2 linked regions of the Sinorhizobium fredii genome follow. The protein of the gene in region 1 interacts with the protein of each later gene in a pairwise test. Links are inferred from orthologs where the notes say so. Each region holds a gene or a part of one and is shown on either strand. Other genes may lie near its edges.

The links.
Region 2: the proteins of hfq (region 1) and rho interact in binary tests that used the Escherichia coli proteins (3 or more experiments, as listed by UniProt). The link is inferred for Sinorhizobium fredii from one-to-one orthologs.

The regions. Positions count from the first base shown.
Region 1 is NZ_CP024307.1:1,590,968-1,599,187, forward strand. The notes cover bases 2,632-5,296. They hold hfq (RNA chaperone Hfq), read left to right. Parts: upstream 2,632-3,675; coding sequence 3,676-3,918; downstream 3,919-5,296. Other genes in these bases: ntrX (two-component system response regulator NtrX), read left to right, coding at 2,632-2,690; NXT3_RS07770 (D-amino-acid transaminase), read left to right, coding at 2,705-3,568; hflX (GTPase HflX), read left to right, coding at 4,000-5,296. Outside these bases: NXT3_RS07760 (sensor histidine kinase NtrY-like), read left to right, coding at 1-1,336; more of ntrX, read left to right, coding at 1,326-2,631; more of hflX, read left to right, coding at 5,297-5,328; mazG (nucleoside triphosphate pyrophosphohydrolase), read right to left, coding at 5,344-6,177; NXT3_RS07790 (deaminase), read right to left, coding at 6,183-6,770; siroheme synthase CysG, read left to right, coding at 7,001-8,220. UniProt on the Escherichia coli protein: RNA chaperone that binds small regulatory RNA (sRNAs) and mRNAs to facilitate mRNA translational regulation in response to envelope stress, environmental stress and changes in metabolite concentrations.
Region 2 is NZ_CP024307.1:3,960,170-3,966,604, reverse strand. The notes cover bases 453-3,427. They hold rho (transcription termination factor Rho), read left to right. Parts: upstream 453-1,294; coding sequence 1,295-2,560; downstream 2,561-3,427. Other genes in these bases: mnmE (tRNA uridine-5-carboxymethylaminomethyl(34) synthesis GTPase MnmE), read left to right, coding at 2,898-3,427; hemJ (protoporphyrinogen oxidase HemJ), read left to right, coding at 559-1,098. In the rest of the region: more of mnmE, read left to right, coding at 3,428-4,217; tRNA uridine-5-carboxymethylaminomethyl(34) synthesis enzyme MnmG, read left to right, coding at 4,317-6,197; 16S rRNA (guanine(527)-N(7))-methyltransferase RsmG, read left to right, coding at 6,194-6,435. UniProt on the Escherichia coli protein: Facilitates transcription termination by a mechanism that involves Rho binding to the nascent RNA, activation of Rho's RNA-dependent ATPase activity, and release of the mRNA from the DNA template.

The sequences.
Region 1 (8,220 bases):
GGCGGCGATCTGGACGGCAATAGCCGTTGCCGACCGCATCGTCCGGCCGATTCGGCAACTGATCGGCGCGGCCGACAGCGTCGCCTCCGGCAATCTCGACGTGGTCGTGCCGGTGCGTGCCGTCGACGGCGACGTCGGCAATCTCTCGCGCACCTTCAACAAGATGGTCAGCGAGATCCGGACGCAGCAGGACCAGATCCTGGTCGCCAAGGACGAGGTCGATCAGCGCCGCCGCTTCATCGAGGCCGTGCTTTCCGGCGTCACCGCGGCCGTGATCGGCGTCGGCCGGGACCGGCGCATCACGATCGCCAATCCCTCGTCGGAGGAATTCCTGCGGAAATCGGCTCCGGGACTGCTCGGCGCCAGCCTTCGCGAGGTGGCGCCGGAGATCGAGGAGGTGCTGGTCGAGGCGGAAAGCCGCTATCGCAACGACTACCGTAAACAGATCAACATCATGCGCGGCGGAACCGAGCGCACGCTGAACGTTCAGGTGACCCGGGAAGAGGGCGAGGGCTCGCAAGGCTCCTACGTCATCACGATCGACGACATCACCGATCTGGTCATTGCCCAGCGCTCGACCGCCTGGGCGGACGTGGCACGGCGTATCGCCCATGAGATCAAGAATCCGCTGACGCCCATCCAGCTTTCCGCCGAACGCCTCAAACGGCGCTACGGCAGGCAGATCGACCAGCAGGACAAGGCCGTATTCGACCAGTGCACCGATACGATCGTGCGCCAGGTGGAAGACATCGGCCGGATGGTCGACGAGTTCTCAGCCTTCGCGCGCATGCCGAAACCGACGAAGGAAAAGTCGGACCTGCGCTCGATCCTCAAGGACGCCGTCTTCCTGCGCGAAATGGGCAACAACCACATCACCTTCATCCGCGACTTCGGCGACGAGGCGCTCGAGGGCCAGTTCGACGGGCGCATGCTCGGCCAGGCCTTTGGCAATGTCGTCAAGAATGCGGTTGAGGCGATCGAGGCGGTCCCGGCCGAGGCGGCGCGCGGTGCGCCGACGATCTTGGTTCGCTCCCGTCGCGACGACGCGACCGGGCGCTTCGTCGTCGACGTTGTCGACAACGGCAAGGGGCTCCCCACCGAAAACCGGCACCGGATTTTGGAGCCATACATGACGATGCGAGAGAAAGGCACGGGGCTGGGTCTCGCTATCGTCAAGAAAATCATCGAGGACCACGGCGGACAATTGGAATTGCACGATGCACCGGCGGATTTCGACGGCGGTGTCGGGGCGATGATCCGCGTGATCCTGCCGCCCGCCGGCGAAACCGGGGGCGATGAGACTGTGAAGGATAAGGGTAATACCAATGGCGGCTGATATTCTGGTTGTGGATGATGAGGAAGATATCCGCGAGATCGTCTCGGGCATCCTGTCGGACGAAGGCCACGAGACGCGGACGGCCTTCGACAGCGACAGCGCGCTTGCGGCGATCAACGACCGCGTGCCGCGGCTCATCTTCCTGGACATCTGGATGCAAGGCAGCCGGCTGGACGGGCTGGCGCTGCTGGACGAGATCAAGAGCCGTCATCCGGACCTGCCGGTGGTGATGATTTCCGGCCACGGCAACATCGAGACGGCTGTTTCCGCGATCAAGCGCGGCGCTTACGACTTCATCGAGAAGCCGTTCAAGGCCGATCGGCTGATCCTGATTGCCGAGCGGGCGCTCGAGAATTCCAAGCTCAAGCGCGAAGTGTCGGAACTCAAGAAGCGGTCGGGCGATCCGGTGGAGCTCATCGGCACTTCGGTCGCGGTGTCGCAGCTGCGCCAGACGATCGAGAAGGTCGCCCCGACCAACAGCCGCATCATGATCCAAGGACCCTCCGGTTCCGGCAAGGAACTGGTGGCGCGCATGATCCATCGCAAGTCGACGCGTTCCACCGGTCCTTTCGTCGCCTTGAATGCGGCCGCGATCACGCCGGACCGCATGGAAATCGCGCTTTTCGGCACCGAGGGCACCGCGGGTCAGCCGCGTCGCACCGGCGCGCTCGAGGAGGCCCATGGCGGCATCCTCTATCTCGACGAGGTCGGCGAAATGCCGCGCGAGACGCAGAACAAGATCCTGCGCGTGCTCGTCGATCAGCAGTTCGAGCGCGTCGGCGGCTCGAAACGCGTCAAGGTGGACGTGCGTATCATTTCCTCGACCGCCTACAATCTTGAGAACATGATCGCCGAGGGCCTCTTCCGGGAGGACCTTTATCACCGGCTTGCCGTTATTCCCGTCCGCGTTCCGGCGCTCGCCGAGCGGCGCGAGGATATTCCTTTCCTTGTCGACATGTTCATGCGCCAGGTGAGCGAACATGCCGGCATCCGGCCGCGCAAGATCGGCGAGGATGCGCTTGCCGTGCTCCAGGCGCATGACTGGCCGGGCAATATCCGCCAGTTGCGCAACAACATCGAACGCCTGATGATCCTCGCCCGCAGCGACGGCCCGGATACGCCGATCAGTGCCGACATGCTGCCGAACGAGGTGGGCGACACGCTGCCGAAGATTTCCGCCAAGGGCGACCAGCACATCATGACCCTGCCGCTGCGCGAGGCGCGCGAAATGTTCGAACGGGATTATCTGATCGCCCAGATCAACCGCTTCGGCGGAAACATCTCCCGCACGGCGGAATTCGTCGGCATGGAGCGCTCGGCGCTGCATCGCAAGCTGAAGTCGCTGGGCGTCTGAGGCCGCGAAGCTCCATGCCAAGAACCGCCTATGTGAACGGCGCCTATATCCCGCATTCCGAAGCCGCGATCCATGTGGAGGACCGCGGCTTCCAGTTTGCCGATGGCGTCTACGAGGTCTGTGAGGTGCGGCACGGCTTCATTGTCGATCTCAGCCGTCACCTCGACCGCCTCGACCGGTCGCTGAGTGAACTCAGGATGGACTGGCCGATGAGCCGGGCTGCGCTGATCCAGGTCATTCGCGAGGTGCTGCGGCGCAACCGCGTCCTCAACGGGCTCTTCTATCTTCAGGTGACGCGGGGCGTCGCCCGGCGCGATCATGTGTTCCCGGCCAAGGGCACGCCACCCTCTGTCGTCGTCACGGCTAAGCGCACCGATGCCGCCGCGATCGCCAGGAAGAATGCCGAAGGCATTGCCGCGATTACGGTGCCGGAAAACCGCTGGGACCGGGTGGACATCAAGACGGTCGGCCTGCTTCCGAACGTCCTCGCTCGCCAAAGGGCGAAGGAAGTCGGCGCGCAAGAGGCGATTTTCGTCGACGCGGACGGCACGGTCAAGGAAGGGGCGGCGACGAATGTCTGGATCGTCGACGGCAAGGGGACGCTGCGCACGCGCCCGGCCGAGCACGGCATCCTGCGCGGCATCACGCGTACGACACTGATGGACGTGGCAAAGCCGCTCGGCCTGAAGATCGAGGAGAAGGCCTTCTCTGTCGAGGAAATGCTTGCCGCACGGGAAGTGTTCGTCACCGCTGCCACGAGCATCTGCTTTCCGGTCGTATCGATCGATGGAAAGCCGATCGGCAACGGCCATCCGGGAAGCATAGCACAGAATATTCGTGAAGCCTTTTTCGACGTTGCGGAAAAGACGGCGATTTGATACCAAACTTCAAGAGGTGTCGGGGGAAGGCTTCTGTGACACGTCTGATCGCAAATTTGACAAAATGCACCGGCGCCAAAGCCGGCAAATAAGAAAGAAGCGGCGCGATGGCGGAACGTTCTCAAAACTTGCAGGATCTTTTTCTTAATACGGTTCGCAAGCAAAAAATTTCCTTGACCATTTTCCTTATCAATGGCGTGAAACTGACGGGTGTTGTGACATCTTTTGACAATTTCTGCGTCCTGTTGCGCCGTGACGGCCATTCTCAACTCGTCTACAAGCACGCCATCTCGACCATCATGCCGGGCCAGCCTCTGCAGATGTTCGAGAATGAGGAAGTGGCATCCTGACGGGACCTGAGGACCATTACCAAACGCAATTCGAAATCGCCGTCGTCGATCATACCGGAGCTTGAGAAGCGCCGCGACGACATGCGCGCCGTCGTCGTCGTGCCGGTCTTGAAGAAGACGGGCAAGCCGGCCGCTGATGTGGCAGCGGTCAGCACGCGCTCGGACGAGAGCCGGCTTGAAGAGGCCACGGGGCTTGCGCTCGCCATCGATCTCGATGTCGTGCACGGCACGATCGTTCCCGTGGCGCAACCGAAGCCCGGCACCCTGCTCGGCAGCGGCAAGATCGAGGAGATCGGCCATATCCTCAACGAGAAGGATGCGGGCCTCGTTATCGTCGATCACCCGCTGACGCCGGTGCAGCAGCGCAATCTCGAGAAGGAATGGAACGCCAAGGTCATCGACCGGACCGGGCTCATTCTCGAAATTTTTGGCCGGCGCGCCTCCACCAAGGAGGGCACGCTTCAGGTCGATCTCGCCCATCTGAACTACCAGAAGGGCAGGCTGGTTCGAAGCTGGACCCACCTTGAGCGCCAGCGCGGGGGCGCGGGCTTCATGGGCGGTCCGGGCGAAACGCAGATCGAAGCCGACCGTCGGCTGCTGCAGGAAAGGATCGTGCGGCTGGAGCGCGAGCTGGAGCAGGTGCGCCGGACGCGTCAGTTGCATCGTTCGAAGCGCAAGAAGGTACCGCACCCGATCGTGGCGCTGGTCGGCTACACCAATGCAGGCAAGTCGACGCTCTTCAACCGGATGACCGGCGCGGGCGTGCTGGCCGAAGACATGCTCTTTGCGACGCTAGATCCGACGCTGCGGCGGCTGAAGCTGCCGCATGGCCGAATGGTCATTCTGTCCGATACCGTCGGTTTCATCTCGGACCTGCCGACGCACCTCGTCGCCGCCTTCCGCGCGACGTTGGAAGAAGTACTCGAGGCAGACCTCATTCTGCATGTCCGCGATCTCTCGGACCCGGACAATCAAGCGCAGGCAGGCGATGTGCTGCGTATCCTGGCCGATCTCGGCATCGACGAGAAGGAAGGCTCCGAGCGCATCGTCGAGGTCTGGAACAAGATCGACAGGCTCGAGCCGGAGGTGCGCGAGGCACTGGTGAACAAAGCGGCGGGCACCGACAACACCGTCGCCGTTTCGGCGATCACCGGCGAAGGTGTCGACGATCTGCTCGCTGAAATCGGCCGTCGTCTTTCAGGCGTGCTGACCGAGTGCACTGTCGCCTTGGGATTGGACCAGTTGCAGCTCTTGCCCTGGATCTATGAGCACGCGATCGTCGATGGCCGCGACGATCTCGAAGACGGAAGGATCAGCCTTGACCTGCGCTTGACAGAGTCCGAGGCGGCCGAGCTTGAAAGACGGCTAGGAAACGGGCCCAAGCCAGTTGCGGAAGATTGGGAAGCTTGACCTCACGGCATGCCGCTACGTCAATTGCCTCTCAATCGCCTTTGCCGCCTGCCAGAGTTCTTCCATCCGCTCCAGCGATGCGGCATCCAGCGTCTCGCCGCAGGCATGCAGTTCCTGCTCGATATGGCTGAACCGGCGCCGGAATTTCGTGTTCGTGCCGCGCAGCGCCATTTCAGGATCGGTACCAATATGGCGGCCGATGTTGACCAGTGCGAAGATCAGGTCGCCGAGTTCGTCCGCAATCTTTCGTCGGTCGCCATCCTTCAGCGCCTGGCGCAGCTCGCCGATTTCCTCCTCGACCTTGTCGAGAATCGGTGCCGGCTCCGACCAGTCGAAACCCACCTTGGCTGCGCGCTCCTGAAGCTTGAGCGCCTCAACGAGTGCCGGAAAGCTGCGCTGCACTGAACCGAGATGGCCGGACTTCTCTTCCAGCGGCAGGCCGCGCCGCATCCGGCGCGCGCGCCGATCCGCCTTCTCGGCCTGTTTGATCTCGTCCCATTGCAGCTTGACCGCCTTTGGCGTATCGGCATCCGACCGTGCAAAGACATGCGGATGGCGGCGGATCATCTTGCGGGTGACGGCTTCCACTACGTCGCCGAAGGAGAAGTCGCCGACCTCTTCCGCCATTTGCGCGTGATAGACCACCTGCAGCAGCAGGTCTCCGAGCTCGTCGCAAAGATCGTCCATGTCGCGGCGCTCGATCGCGTCGGCGACCTCGTAGGCTTCCTCGATCGTGTAGGGCTTGATCGTCTCGAAGGTCTGGACGATGTCCCACGGGCAGCCGGTCTTCGGGTCGCGAAGTGCTGCCATGATGTCGATGAGGCGTTGAATATCGCGAGAAGGTTCCATTGGACTCAGTTCAGCGGTATGGCGTTGTTGTCTTTGTCCGCCTGATAGGCGGCCGACAGGCGATTGTAGCGCTCGCGGATCCGAGCATCCTGTGCCGCGAGCCTCTTTGTCGTCTCTGGATCGACATCCCGCATGAGGGCCGCGATCGAGGCCGACTTCCAGAAGGCATTTTCCCGGGCGTAGCCGCCCGGTTCAAGCCGGAAGACTTCCTTGAGGATCTTCAGGTCGTGCGGAATCGAGAAGCTGTCGCGCGAATCCTCGTGGCTGAAGAAGTAGTAGAAATTGTCGAAGCCGGCCCAGGTGATTGCCGAGAGGCACATGGAGCAGGGCTCGTGCGTTGACAAGAAGATGAGCTCGCGCGTGTCGGGCTTCTCCGCCATCTCGTAGAAGCGCTTCAGCGTATGGACCTCGCCATGCCACAGCGGATTTTCGGTCTCGTTGTTGGTCTCGGCCAGCACGAGCGAGAAATCGGCCTTGCGCAGGATCGCCGCACCGAACACCTTGTTGCCGGCCGCCACCCCCTTCTCCGTCAGCGGGAGTATGTCGTTTTCGATGACCGCCAGCAGCCGCTCGGCCAGTTCGGATGTCTTCATCCTGGCACTCCCCGGGAAATGTCTGCGGGCATTTAACGGAGGTTCGGCGGTCGGCGCAATGGCGGCGCCGCTGTGGTTCGCAATCATCCTCCGGAGATATTTGCTCAAAAAGATTGGCTACCGAGCAAAACAATACGTGGCCGGAAAGCCATAGAAATTTCTGTTTCTTCAATTGTCTGCGGCTATGAGGGATATTCGCCGCAGCCTGTAGAAGGAGCCGTCCCCTCGATATGTCGCAGCAATTATCCGTTTTCCCGGCATTTTTCCGCGTCGCTCAGAAGAGCGTGGCGGTATTCGGCAATGGGGACGAGGCCTTCGCCAAGGTTCGGCTGCTTTTGAACACCGAGGCGCGTATCCTCGCCTATGCGGATCATCCGGAGCCGGCTTTTGCGGCTTTCCTGGAGGACAAGGGGATCGAGACGGTTCGCGAAGCCTTTGCCGATCATCAGGTCGAAGGCGCCGCACTGGTCTTTGCGGCGACCGGCGATGCGGCTGCCGACCGGGTGATCGTGACCGCGGCACGCGAGCGCAAGGTCCCGGCCAATGCCGTCGACCAGCCCGACTATTGCGATTTCCTGACGCCGGCGCTGGTCAACCGTGCCCCCGTCGCCATCGCCATCGGCACGGAAGGGGCAGGGCCCGTTCTGGCGCAGATGATTCGCGCCCAGATCGACCAGTTGCTGTCGCCCTCGCTTGGGATCGTGGCGACGCTAGCCGCGAGCTACCGCGAGGCGGTCGATCGCCTCATCCCGCGCGGCGTGGCGCGGCGCGTCTTCTGGCGGCGGTTCTTCTCAGGTCCGGTGGCGGATCATGTCGCGCTCGGCGATCTCGCTTCCGCCCGCCGCGAGGCCTCCCGGCTGCTCGACGCGACCGAGCGTGTTTCCGGCCATGTCTGGCTGGTCGGCGCCGGTCCGGGTGCCGAGGATCTGCTGACGCTGAGGGCGCAGCGGGTGATGATGGAAGCGGACGCCATCGTCTATGATGCCCTGGTGCCGCAGGCGATCGTCGACATGGGCCGCCGCGATGCCGAGCGGCTTTCGGTCGGCAAGCGCAAGGGCTGCCACACCAAGTCGCAGGACGAGATCAATCATCTGCTCGTGAAGCTCGCCAAGGAGGGCAAGCGCGTCGTGCGGCTGAAATCCGGCGATCCGCTAATCTTCGGCCGGGCCGGCGAAGAGATGGCCGCAATGCGCGAGGCTGGCGTCAGCTATGAGATCGTCCCCGGCATCACGTCGGCCTTTGCCGCCGCAGCGGATTTCGAGCTGCCGCTGACACTTCGCGGCGTTGCATCGTCGCTGGTCTTCACCACCGGCCATGATCTAGCTGGTGACGTGCTTCCCGACTGGGCGCGGCTTGCCGTTTCCGGCGCGACGATTGCGGTCTATATGGGCCGCTCGGTCGCCGCTTCGGTGGCGGGCCGGCTGATGCAGGCGGGGCTGCCGGCGGAAAC
Region 2 (6,435 bases), 2.4 Mb from region 1 along the record:
GCCGGACCAGGCGCCGGCGCGGCTCTTTGCCTACCGTGATCCGAAGGCCTTCGAGCAGCTTCTGGCGTTCCTTGCCGATATCTCGGCCGACTATCTCGTCGAGCAGATCGATGCCGGCGCCGATGCGGTGCAGGTCTTCGATTCCTGGGCAGGCGTGCTCGGCGAGGACGAGTTCGCCCGCTTTGCCGTGGAGCCGGTGCGGCGGATGATATCATCGGTGCGGGCCCGCCGGCCTTCCGCGAAAATCATCGCCTTTGCAAAGGGTGCGGGCCTGCTGCTCAAGGACTATCGCCGCTTGACCGGGGCGGACGCGATCGGCCTCGACTGGACGGTGCCGCTGTCCTTTGCCGCAGAATTGCAGAGGGACGGACCGGTCCAGGGCAATCTCGATCCGATGCGGGTCGTTGCCGGCGGGTCGGCCATGGAAAACGGCATCGACCGCATTCTCGATGCGCTCGGCAACGGGCCGTTGATCTTCAATCTCGGCCACGGCATCACGCCGGAGGCGGACCCGGAGAACGTCGCGGCCCTGGTGGCGCGCGTTCGTGGGATCAGGGGATGATCGAGCGGCAAACCGATAGCGCGCTCGGAAGGCGGGCGCGGCTACGCGCGATCGCCGCCCTTTTGATCTTCGTCGCGCTGCTGGCGGCGCTCTTCATCGGGCAGCCGGACGATCTGTATCTCTGGATCAAGGCGTTCCACATCATCGCAGTGATCTCCTGGATGGCGGCGCTGCTCTATATGCCGCGGCTCTTCATCTATCACACCGACGCCGTGCCGGGGTCGGCGCAGTCCGAGACCTTCAAGACGATGGAGCGGCGGCTTCTGAAGGTCATCATGAACCCGGCGATGATGATCGCCTGGCTGCTCGGCCTCTATCTCGCCTGGAGCGTCTACGGGTTTAGCGGCGGCTGGCTTCACGCGAAGCTTTTCTGCGTCTTTCTGCTGACGCTGGTGCATATGCATTTTAGCCGGGCGGTCTCCGACTTTGAGCGAGACGTGAATCGAAGGACCGCCCGCTACTGGAGGCTGATGAACGAGGCTCCGACGCTGTTGATGATCGTCATCGTTATCCTCGCCGTCGTGAAACCATTCTGAATTCAAACGATTCGCAGCTGCAATAGTTGCCGCTAAATTGCTGCGCCCCCTTGCGGCGTTCCACGTGAATCGCTATTTTCGCGCATCTCCTTCATCCCCAAGGCCTGTGACGAAGTTTAGAGCCTGCCCCCTTCCCCTCGCAGCTCCCTTACGAAAATCACGCCTCTCCCATTCCCCTACAAGACATGGACTCTTCATGGCTGAAATGAAGCTTCAAGACCTCAAGAACAAGACGCCGACGGATCTCCTGGCCTTTGCCGAAGAGCTCGAGGTCGAGAACGCCAGCACCATGCGCAAGCAGGAGCTGATGTTCGCCATCCTCAAAAATCTGGCCACGCAAGAAATAGAAATCATCGGGGAAGGCGTTGTCGAGGTCCTTCAGGACGGCTTTGGCTTTCTTCGGTCGGCAAATGCAAATTACCTGCCCGGTCCGGATGACATCTACATTTCGCCGTCGCAGATTCGCCGCTTCTCGTTGAAGACGGGCGATACGGTCGAGGGGCCGATCCGCGGACCGAAGGAAGGCGAGCGCTACTTCGCGCTGCTCAAGGTCAACACGATCAATTTCGACGATCCGGAGAAGATCCGCCATAAGGTCCACTTCGACAACCTGACGCCGCTCTACCCGAATGAGCGCTTCAAGATGGAACTGGAAGTACCGACCTCCAAGGACCTGTCTGCCCGGGTCATCGACTTGGTGGCGCCGCTCGGCAAGGGCCAGCGCGGCCTGATCGTCGCGCCGCCGCGTACCGGTAAGACGGTTCTCCTGCAGAACATCGCCCATTCGATCACCGCCAATCACCCGGAATGCTATCTGATCGTTCTCCTGATCGACGAGCGGCCGGAAGAAGTGACCGACATGCAGCGCTCGGTGAAGGGCGAAGTCGTCTCCTCGACGTTCGACGAACCGGCGACGCGCCACGTGCAGGTGGCCGAGATGGTGATCGAAAAGGCCAAGCGCCTCGTTGAGCACGGCCGCGATGTGGTCATTCTGCTCGATTCGATTACGCGCCTCGGACGTGCCTACAACACCGTCGTTCCGTCATCAGGCAAGGTGCTCACCGGCGGTGTCGACGCCAATGCGCTGCAGCGGCCAAAGCGCTTCTTCGGCGCGGCCCGCAACATCGAGGAAGGCGGCTCGCTGACGATTATCGCGACGGCGCTGATCGACACGGGCAGCCGCATGGACGAAGTCATCTTTGAAGAGTTCAAGGGCACCGGCAACTCGGAAATCGTCCTTGACCGCAAGGTCGCCGACAAGCGTATCTTCCCGGCCATGGATATCCTGAAGTCCGGCACGCGCAAGGAAGACCTGCTGGTGCCGCGCCAGGACCTGCAGAAGATCTTTGTGTTGCGTCGCATTCTCGCGCCGATGGGCACGACCGACGCGATCGAGTTCCTGATCGACAAACTCAAGCAGACGAAGACCAACGGCGACTTCTTCGATTCGATGAACACCTGATCGGGTCTGCGGCGACTCTTGTGGCAAGGCGGGACTCGCGAGTCCCGCCTTTTTCTATGAGGGGCAGCGAGCCGATCTGACGTTGGCAACCCAAGATGACCTTCGGCTTCCGTGCACGGCGGTGATTCACGTGAAACAATGCCGACGTTGCGCCGGACTCCGAGGGCCCACCATACTTGCATTCCGGCGCCCAGACATGCATAAGTCTGCGCCGTTCCCTGTGCCGACAGCTGCGTCTGTTTCGGGCGCAAGGAGAGAGAGTTAGCTCCTCGATACAGACGGAAGACGCCGCCGGCGCACAGGTTTGACCTGTGTGCTCACCAAATCGAACAAGCCGATGCAGCTCACGGACACTATCTACGCGCTCTCCAGCGGCGCCCTGCCCGCCGGGATTGCTGTCATTCGCATCAGCGGACCGGCGACGGCCGGTGCGATCGTGCAGCTTTGCGGCGCTCTGCCAAAACCGCGCTCCGCCTCGCTCCGAACGATTCGGAATCGAAACGGTGAGATGCTCGATAGCGGGCTGTTGATCTATTTTCCCGGACCGTCGTCGTTCACGGGGGAGGATTGCTGCGAGCTGCAGCTCCATGGCGGGCGAGCCGTCGTGCACGCCGTCCTCGAGGCGCTTGGCGAGTTCGATGGATTGCGGCACGCAGACGCTGGCGAATTCTCGCGGCGCGCTTTTCAGAACGGCAAGTTGGACCTCGTCGAGGTCGAGGGACTGGCCGACCTGATTTCGGCCGAAACCGAAATGCAGCGTCGCCTGGCGATCGAACAGGCGAGCGGCGGTCAATCGGCTCTTTACCACGGCTGGGCGCGACGCCTGACCCATGCACGCGCGATGATCGAGGCGGAACTCGACTTTGCCGATGAAGAGGATGTCCCGGGCTCCGTCAGCGACACGATCTGGAGGGATGTGGAGAAGCTTCAGGCAGAGATCGACGCCCATACCGGAAAGGCCGGGCTGGCCGAGATCATTCGCGATGGCCTTAAGATCGTCATTGCCGGCGCGCCGAATGCCGGCAAGTCGAGCCTTCTCAATACGCTGGCGAAGCGGGACATTGCCATCGTGACGGAGATCGCCGGCACGACTCGTGACGTCATCTCGGTCGACCTTTCCTTAGCCGGATTCTCGGTGAAACTATTCGACACGGCCGGGCTGCGGGAGACGGACGAGATCGTCGAGCGTGAAGGCATCCGCCGGGCAAGGGAAGTCATCGGACACGCCGATTTGATCCTCTTGCTATCGGAAAAACCGGACGGCTTTGTTTTGAACGAGCCGATTGCTGATGAAGCTCCGATCATTCGGGTTGCTACCAAGTTCGACCGAAACGCAACGATTTGGCGGGCGGGTCAGGCGGATGTGTTTCTGTCGACGAAGACCGGCGACGGCATCGGCGAGTTGCTGAAAAAAATCACGGCGCACCTGCCGGATCTCGCCGGGCGGACGTCACTTGCAATCCCGTCAAGAAAGCGTCATGTGGATTGCCTGAAACAGGCCAGCGTCGCGCTGGCGCGCGCCTTGGTCACCGAGGGCGCAGATCTCCAAGCTGAGCAGCTGCGCGTCGCCGGCGACGCACTTGGACGGATTACTGGTCGGGTGGATGTCGAGAACCTGCTCGACGTGATATTCTCGGAGTTCTGCATCGGCAAGTGAGATGGCGTGCGATTGAAGCGGGTCGCAAGCTCGTTTCACGTGAAACCTTCTTGACAGGATACGGCGATTAACAATCAACACCCGAGCGCGGGAGTGTCTATGACGAGCTATGATGTCATCGTAATTGGCGGAGGTCATGCCGGCTGCGAAGCCGCTTCGGCGGCGGCGCGGCTTGGCGCGCAGACGGCTCTGGTTACCCACAAAATCGAGACGATCGGGGTGATGTCCTGTAACCCGGCGATCGGCGGCCTCGGCAAGGGGCACTTGGTTCGGGAGATCGACGCCCTCGACGGACTGATGGGACGCGTCGCCGATGCCGCCGGCATCCAGTTCCGGCTCCTCAATCGGCGCAAGGGGCCTGCGGTCCGGGGACCGCGCACACAGGCGGATCGCCGGCTCTATCGCGAAGCGATGCAGCGGGAGATCGGCGCTATTGAAAATCTCACGGTCATCGAAGGTGACGCCTTTGACCTTCTGACCGATGGCGACGCCGTCACCGGCGTGATCATGAAGGATGGCAGGGCCCTTAGGGCCGCCTCGGTGGTACTGACCACGGGGACTTTCCTCAAGGGGCTGATTCATATTGGCGATCGCAAGGTTCCGGCTGGCCGCGTCGGCGAAGAGCCGTCGCTCGGCTTATCGGAGACGCTCTCCCGCTCCGGCCTGACGCTCGGACGGTTGAAGACCGGCACACCCGCGCGGCTGGACGGCCGGACGATCGACTGGGACCGCGTCGGCCGGCAGGGGCCGGACGAGCAGCCGGTGCCCTTCTCCTTCATGACCGACACGATCGTCAATCGCCAAATCGATTGCGGCGTAACCCGGACGACGGACGCCACCCACAAAATCATTGCCGACAACATTCACCGTTCGGCGATGTATTCCGGTCAGATCGAGGGAGTCGGCCCGCGCTACTGCCCGTCGATCGAAGATAAGATCGTCCGCTTCGGCGAACGGGACGGTCACCAGATCTTCCTCGAACCCGAAGGGCTGGACGATGACACCGTCTATCCCAACGGCATATCGACCTCGTTGCCGGAGGAAGTCCAGGAGGCCTTTATCCGCACCATTCCTGGCCTCGAGGATGTGGTGATTCTTCAGCCCGGCTACGCCATCGAGTATGATCACGTGGATCCGCGCGAGCTCAAGTTGTCGTTGGCGGTTCGAAAAATGCCTGGGCTGTTCTTGGCTGGTCAAATCAATGGCACGACCGGCTATGAAGAGGCTGGAGCGCAGGGCCTGGTCGCCGGGCTCAACGCCGCGCTGGCAGCGACGGGCCGGGAGCCCTTCATCTTCAGCCGGACAGACTCCTATATTGGCGTGATGGTCGACGATTTGACCTCGCGCGGAATTAGCGAGCCCTATCGGATGTTCACCTCGCGGGCGGAGTATCGCCTGTCACTTAGGGCCGACAATGCCGACATGCGTTTGACCCCGGTCGGCATCGAGCTCGGTTGCGTCGGGGAGGCGCGCCGGGCCCGCTTTGCATCGTGGAGGGGTGCCTATGAGAACGGCCGCACGCTCCTGCAATCGCTGTCGATCACACCGACCGAGGGCAAGCGGTTTGGCCTCAAGCTCAACCAGGACGGCCAGCGGCGTTCAGCCTTCGAAATCCTTTCCTACCCGGACCAGACGATCCAGGGGCTGAAACCGCTGTGGCCGCAGCTCGAAGGAATTGATCGGCGCGTCACCGAAGCGCTCGCGATCGATGCTGCTTATGCCGTCTACATGGAGCGCCAGGCGGCAGACATCGCCGGTGTTCGGCGGGAAGAGAGCGCATCGATTCCGGACGACTTTGACTATAGCGACTTGCCGGGGCTCTCCAACGAGCTGAAGCAAAAACTGGCGCAGCAGCGGCCGTGCAATTTGGCGCAGGCGATGAAGGTCGATGGCATGACCCCCGCGGCCGTGTCGCTGCTGCTGTCCTGGCTGCGGCGGCAGGAGCGCGGTGCGTTGGCTGCGAGGCGTGCGGCGCAATGAAAGCGAGTCCTGCCGAGCGCATGAAAGCGCTGCGTGTTTCACGTGAAACGCACGAAAAGCTGGAGCATTTCGCCGGGCTTTTTCAGAAGTGGGCGAAGTCGATCAACCTTGTGGCACCGTCTACGCTTGAGGATCTGTGGCAGCGCCATATACTAGACAGTCTGCAGATCTTTCAGCTGTCTCCCTCGCCCAAGGTCTGGGTAGATCTTGGCAGCGGCGGCGGTTTCCCAGGCGTTAT